DNA from 3 places in the Pseudarthrobacter sp. PvP004 genome. Region 2 is predicted to be linked to each of the others. Evidence: predicted binding sites of a transcription regulator. Region 2 holds the regulator's gene; each other region holds the start of a gene.
The links. Region 2 encodes HrcA, which represses chaperone genes, less so after heat shock. Its sites were predicted from a motif close to TTNGCACTCGNNNNNNNCGAGTGCNAA; they were not measured.
Positions count from the first base shown of each region.

Region 1 (2,262 bases), 670 kb from region 2:
TCCGTAGGTATCTGCCCCTTGCCGAGAGGGGAGGCTAGCTGGCGGCCGACAAGAGTGCCGATGCTATTCAAAGCTCCGCTAAGTGCGAGGTCAGGTGGCACCCCAATGCTGGTGAGATCGGATTCAGTGAGGCTGGTACCCGTTGGGAGGTCGCGAGCTGCGACTACGACGCTCACACGCTGCTCCGATGCGGGAGTGAGCTGCTGGACTGCGATGCCGGCAGCCACGCACAGCAGAAGCGCTACTGCCAAACGGCGGTTTCGTGTGATCCAGGAGCCAAATCCGGCCCGCTGGCCCCGTTGACCAGCACGATCTCCGGGACGATTGCGGCTGAAGCGCGCAGTATTCCCGGCACGGGCCCGGGACAGGCGGTTGGGCGAACGGTTCAGTGGTGGCCAATTGCCGGCTGCTGCTGAACGCTCGGCGCGGGAGAGAAGAGCGCTGCGTGACGTAGATGGCATGCCGCCACGTTAGCCAGCTTCCCGGACCCGCAAACAGTGGTCCGGTGCGCTATGTGGAAAAGCGCCTAGCTGGCTGCGGCTGCGGTTGCCGGTGCTGCTGCGGTGGCAGCCGGGGCGGCTGGTGCGGCCGAAACCGTACTGCCCTTGGCGTCGCGCGAGTCTGTCCGGTAGAACCCGGAGCCCTTGAAAACGACGCCGACGCTATTGAACTTCTTACGAAGCGCACCATTGCATTCGGGGCACTCCGTCAAGGAGCTGTCAGAAAAGGACTGGACGATGTCAAAGGCATGGTCACAGTCTTTGCAGGCGTATGCGTATGTGGGCACTGAGTTCCTCCTTTAGGACAAAGTTCAGGTCCTGTGCAGCATCAGCGGAGAAGTTCCTCTTTAGCAGTCGCAGGGCCTGAGTGCCAATTCTATCATCGGTCCAGGCGGCACGTACCAGCGGATGTGCCAAGGTTCACATGGCGGGCCGGAGCGTCAGCCGGGCTTCGCGGCGTCGTGGAGTTGGACGATGCCCGACGGGGTCAACACCTGCCGCACGGGGCGATCAAACGCCTCGGCGGGAATGGATCCCGAAGGTAACAAATCGTCGTCGTAAAGTACCGCAATGGTGGGAGGCCGCCCGCCGGAAGCGTCGAGGCCTTGAAGAAGGCGGTCGTAGTAACCGCCGCCTTGGCCAATCCGGTTGCCGTCCCGGTCCACGGCCGTGGCGGGCATGAAGATTCCCGCGGCTCCGGCTATCACTGAACTTTCAAGGCGTTCACCCTCGGGCTCGTCTATGGGCGCATAAGAGGACCTGACAAATGCCGTGGAAGGTGTCCAGTAAACCCAACTCAATTGCCGGCCGGGCTCGCAAACGGGCAACAAAACCCTGTGCCCTGCCTCGTGCAGCGATCGGATGAGGGGGAGGGTGGGTGGCTCGAAAGCTACACCCAGATACACGGCGAAGGTCGCGGCAGTGCCCGGGGAGACCCTTGCTGCCCAGGTTATCCCGTGCCGCGCAAGGGACTCACCTGCACTTGCTATGTGCTCCGGAGTGAGGGTTCGCCTGTGCAGCCGCCGGCTGCTCCGGATGTCTTCCTTGGAGGGCATCTGTGTCCATTCGTAAGGTCTTTGCATAACAGCTAATCAGCGGAGGCTGTCCATTCCGGAAATCAAAAGTGCTATCAGCGCGGCGAGGGGTTTAGCGGTTGATGTGTTCCGTCCGTTACATTAGTCCGGTGACTCTAGAAAACAACGCTGTCCGTAAGGCCGTCATTCCCGCAGCGGGCCTTGGCACCCGGTTCCTTCCCGCCACGAAGGCGATGCCGAAGGAAATGCTGCCCGTAGTGGACAAGCCTGCCATCCAGTATGTCGTCGAAGAAGCGGTCAAGGTAGGCCTGCATGACGTCCTGATGATCACAGGACGCAGCAAGCGAGCACTGGAAGACCACTTTGACCGTGTCCCGGCTCTTGAGGCCACCTTGGCGGAAAAGGGCGATACCGCCAAGCTTGAAGCCATTCAGTCCGCCACCAACCTCGGTGACATTCACTACGTCCGGCAAGGCGACCCGAATGGTCTTGGCCACGCTGTCCTTCGTGCGAAGCAGCACGTAGGTTACGAGCCCTTTGCCGTCCTGCTTGGCGATGACCTGATCGACGCCCGCGAAGACCTGCTGAGCGAAATGATCGCCGTTCAACAGAAGACCGGCGGTTCCGTGGTTGCCCTCATCGAGGTGGAGCCCTCCAAGATCAGCGCTTATGGTTGCGCCGATGTTGAGGACAACGGCGAGGACGGCTACGTCCGCATCAAGCAGCTC
Region 1 covers NZ_JAGINL010000001.1:547,880-550,141, forward strand. The annotation lists gene cpaB (Flp pilus assembly protein CpaB) at 1-461, opposite strand, end outside; gene J3A64_RS02450 (FmdB family zinc ribbon protein) at 527-787, opposite strand; gene J3A64_RS02455 (5-formyltetrahydrofolate cyclo-ligase) at 941-1,555, opposite strand; gene galU (UTP--glucose-1-phosphate uridylyltransferase GalU) at 1,657-2,262, shown strand, end outside.
Region 1: a site for HrcA is predicted at 848-874, ahead of J3A64_RS02450 (FmdB family zinc ribbon protein). Genes of this name have one in related genera too.

Region 2 (2,262 bases):
GCGGATACGGCCCTGCCCGTTGCACTCGTTGCAGGGATCCTTGATGACGGTGCCGAAGCCTTCGCAGGAACCGCAGGGGGCGGTGGTCATGACCTGGCCGAGGATGGATCGGACAGCCCGCTGAACCTGGCCACTGCCACCGCAAATGTCGCAGCGCTCCGGATGGGTGCCCGGGCGGCAGCAGCTGCCATCACAGGTGGGGCAGACCACGGCGGTGTCCACTTCAAGCTTCTTGTTGACGCCGAACACGGCGTCCTTCAGGTCGATGCGGACGCTGATGAGCGCGTCCTGGCCGCGACGGACACGGGAGGCCGGTCCACCGTGGCCACCGCCTCCACCAAAGAAGGTGTCGAAGATGTCCTGGAACGCGAAACCCTGGCCGGAATAGCCGCCACCGAAACCGTTGTCGGTGCCGTTCTCATTGCCCGTGGCGTCGTAGACCCGGCGTTTCTGGGGGTCTGACAACACTTCGTAAGCGTGGGTCACGGCCTTGAACTGTTCCGCGACATCCTCACCGGGGTTTACGTCGGGGTGCAGTTTCCGCGCCAACTTGCGGTACGCCTTTTTGATCTCTTCCCCGGTGGCTTCCGGCGAGACTCCCAAAACGTCATAGTGGCTGCTCAAAGTCGGTATCTCTTCCTTGTTGTACTGCGGATGTTTCCTCGGACCGGTGTTCAGCCGCCGAGAATGCGGGAAAGGTAACGGGCCACGGCACGAACGGCTGCCATGGTGGTGGGATAGTCCATGCGTGTGGGACCGAGAATCCCCACCTTGGCGCCGGAGCCGTAGCCCGTAGCCACGACGGATGCCTCAGCCAAGCCGTCGTACGGATTCTCGCGTCCAATGCTCACAGTGACTCCGCGGGGGTCATCCCCCATATCGGACAACAACCGGAGCATGACAACTTGTTCCTCGAGTGCTTCCAGCACGGGACCGATGCTCAGGGGGAAATCCACGTTGGAGCGCGCAAGGTTGGCCGTTCCTGCCATCAGGATGCGCTCTTCTCGGCTGGTGTCACTGAGCGATTGGAGTCCCTGGGCCAACGTCTGCGCCAGGCTGCGGAGCTCCGGCGGGCACAGGGCAACTACCGATGGGAGCACTTGCGGCAAGAGAGCCAGTTGCGTGGCGGCAATGCTGCCGAGGAAGCGGGACCTCAGGAGCATCAAGGCTTCGTTGCTTACGTCCGAGCCGGCGTCGATGACCTTCTGCCCTACGCTGCCGGTGTCCGCGATGAGGACCACGAGCACCTGCTTTGGGCCCAACAGGACGAACTCCACGTGACGGACCAGTGCGCGGTTGGAATGCGGATACTGCACGACGGCCACCTGATTGGTCAGCTGCGACAGGAGCCTTACGGTGCGCTCCAGGATGTCGTCAACCTCATCGGGGCCCTCTAGCAACGAATGGATGGCCCTGCGTTCGGCGGCCGAGAGCGGCTTTACCTGCGAAATGCGGTCGACGAACAGGCGGTAGCCCTTGTCCGTAGGGATTCTCCCTGCACTGGTGTGGGGGGCCGCGATGAGGCCTTCCTCTTCCAAGACAGCCATGTCGTTCCTGATGGTGGCACTGGAAACGCCAAGATGGTGCCGCTCCACGAGGGCCTTCGAACCGACAGGTTCCCTGGAATGCACGTAATCCTCAACGATGGCACGCAGCACCTCAAGCTTGCGCGGCTCACTCATTGCTCCACCTCCTGACGACTGCCATGGTCCCTGGGACCGGTCAACGCGGGATCTCAATCGGACCACCACACTTAGCACTCAACATGCCCAAGTGCTAACAAGTCTAGTATGAGCCACCCCGTTGCTAGCATTGAAACCTGCCGCGGCCGGCTTCGGCCCGCACCATAAACCAGCACAAAGGTAGGAATCCCTTGGCTTTCGACAATTGGGGACCGCAGGATCTGTCCGCTCCAGCCAAAAAGCAGCTGCCGGAAGTAGCCGTCCAGCGGGGAATGGTCCTCGAGGACGTCCAGTCCGGCTGGGTGGGCGAAGTCACCCGCGTTGAGAAATCGGGCGGAATGCATGTGGTCTCCCTTGAGGACCGGCGCGGAAAGACCAAATCTTTCCAGCTCGGATACGGGTTCCTGTTGGAGGGCCAGGCCATACGGCTTATGCCTCCTGCTGCCCGCCCTGCCGCCTCTGCCGCCCCTTCCACCCGGACAGCCTCCGGATCCGTGAGGGTACAGGGCCAACGTGCCCAGGTGGCCAAGGCGAGCCGCGTCTGGGTCGAAGGAAAGCACGACGCCGAACTCGTCGAGAA
Region 2 covers NZ_JAGINL010000001.1:1,215,278-1,217,539, reverse strand. The annotation lists gene dnaJ (molecular chaperone DnaJ) at 1-624, opposite strand, end outside; gene hrcA (heat-inducible transcriptional repressor HrcA) at 675-1,682, opposite strand; gene J3A64_RS05555 (DUF3097 domain-containing protein) at 1,874-2,262, shown strand, end outside.

Region 3 (2,262 bases), 700 kb from region 2:
TCGGTGAGGACCAGTTCGGTCTGGGTGGTGGAGGACTCTTCAATGGTGATCACACCATCCTTGCCAACCTTGCCGAATGCTTCAGCCAGCAGTTCGCCAACTTCGTCGCTCTGCGCGGAGATGGCTGCAACGCTGGCAACCTGGGTGCCTTCAACTTCGCGGGCGTTCTCCAGGAGGCGGGCGGCGACGGCTTCGACGGATACCTCGATGCCGCGCTTGATCTCGCCCGGAGCTGCGCCGGCAGCAACGTTGCGGAGGCCTTCCTTGACCAGCGCCTGTGCCAGCACGGTAGCCGTGGTGGTGCCGTCACCGGCGACGTCGTTGGTCTTGGTGGCTACTTCCTTGGCCAGCTGTGCGCCAAGGTTCTCGTAGGGGTCGTCAAGCTCAACTTCGCGGGCGATGGTCACGCCGTCGTTGGTGATCGTGGGAGCGCCCCACTTCTTGTCCAGCACGACGTTGCGGCCGCGCGGGCCAAGCGTCACCTTGACAGTGTTGGCGAGCTTGTCGATACCGGCCTCAAGAGACCGGCGGGCAGCATCGTTAAAAGCAAGCTGCTTTGCCATGGTTGTGTCCTTTCAAGACAGAAAACCCGCACCGCTGACGGGTTGGAATGATTCCAACGCGGCGGCGGTGCGGGGCTCCGGGAAGTTACTTTACGACGATCGCAAGGACGTCGCGGGCGGACAGAACGAGGTACTCGTTGCCGCCGGTCTTGACTTCGGTTCCACCGTACTTGGAGTAGATGACGACGTCGCCAACAGCTACGTCAACCGGTACGCGGTTGCCGTTGTCATCGAAGCGGCCGGGGCCGATTGCAACAACTTCGCCTTCCTGCGGCTTCTCCTGTGCGGAGTCCGGAATTACCAGGCCGGAAGCCGTGGTCTGCTCTGCTTCGAGCGGGCGAACAACAATACGATCCTCAAGAGGCTTAATCGAGACCGACACTCGGACTCTCCTTTTCATGAGCTGATTCATGGACTAAGAACTAGGGTGCCGGAGCGTACAACCGTCGTCGCGGTGCCGGAAGACGCTTGGCGTGATTAGCACCCTCCGGGGGAGAGTGCTAACAAGACTCTATGTAAGCGTTAGCACTCGGTCAAGGTGAGTGCCAGCATTTCGTCATGGGTGAACGTCCGTCACCTGCCGGTGAGGTCGTCCAGATCGTAGTCTTCGCCGTCATCGTCTTCGTCCAGCAGAGCGTTGCCACGGTTCAGATACAGCACCACGGCGGCGGCAACGGCCACGACGCCGGAGATCACCAGCGTGATGATTCCACCGGTCCTGGCTCCGCTGTAAAGTTCGCGGATGCCTCGCGCTTCATCCGTGGCGTCATTGACGCTTTTGCCAGCGACGGAGTAGGTGGCGGCATTGAAGGAATCCAACGCGAAGATAATGACGAGCAGGCCGATGCACACCACCGCGATCACTCCCCCTGCTATGAGGGCGGGGCGCGCGAATTTTGCCATGGTTGAGGGGTGCGGGGCTGCGTTGTCTTCCATGAAAACAACCTTATCGGGCTGATTAGCCGGTCACGCTGTCAAGTGCCGCGCCGTTAGGCTTGATCCCATGCCTCACGCACCGCAGGAACAGATCGCCCCCTTGCTGACCACTGAAGGATGGGAACTTCTTGCCTCCCTGGGGCCCTACCGGGAGGCCGATTCGTTCAGCGTCAACGCGCACCTTCGGAAGGCCGGTCACTCCCCCGAACTCGTGGCCGCGGTGCTCACGCAATCCCGGCTGCGGACACGCGCAGAGGCAAAGTTCGGCGAGTTTGCCCGGCAGATGCTGTTCACCCAAGCCGGTTTGGAACAGGCCACGCGATTGAACGTCGCAGCCCGGCACGCGGAGCGCTTTGCGAAGGCCGGCATCTCGCACGTTGCAGACCTCGGCTGCGGCCTTGGCGCCGATTCCATGGCGATGGCGTCAATGGACATTTCCGTGACCGCCGTTGAGATGGATGAAACCACTGCCGCCTGCGCCACCATCAATCTCATGCCCTTCCCGCATGCCACCGTGGTGCATGCGGATGCAACCTCCGTAGAGTTGGACGGGATGGACGGGGTATGGCTGGATCCTGCCCGCCGAACCACGTCCACGTCCGGAACCAAGCGGATTTGGGATCCTGAAGCCTTCTCTCCCCCGCTGTCCTTCGTAGAACGTCTGGCGGCGACCGGCCGCGCTATCGGCGTCAAGATGGGTCCCGGCATTCCCCACGACTCCGTGCCCCCAGGCTGTGAAGCCCAGTGGGTCTCAGTGGGCGGA
Region 3 covers NZ_JAGINL010000001.1:519,009-521,270, reverse strand. The annotation lists gene groL (chaperonin GroEL) at 1-563, opposite strand, end outside; gene groES (co-chaperone GroES) at 649-945, opposite strand; gene J3A64_RS02345 (hypothetical protein) at 1,137-1,499, opposite strand; gene J3A64_RS02340 (class I SAM-dependent methyltransferase) at 1,567-2,262, shown strand, end outside.
Region 3: a site for HrcA is predicted at 1,086-1,112, ahead of groES (co-chaperone GroES). Genes of this name have one in related genera too.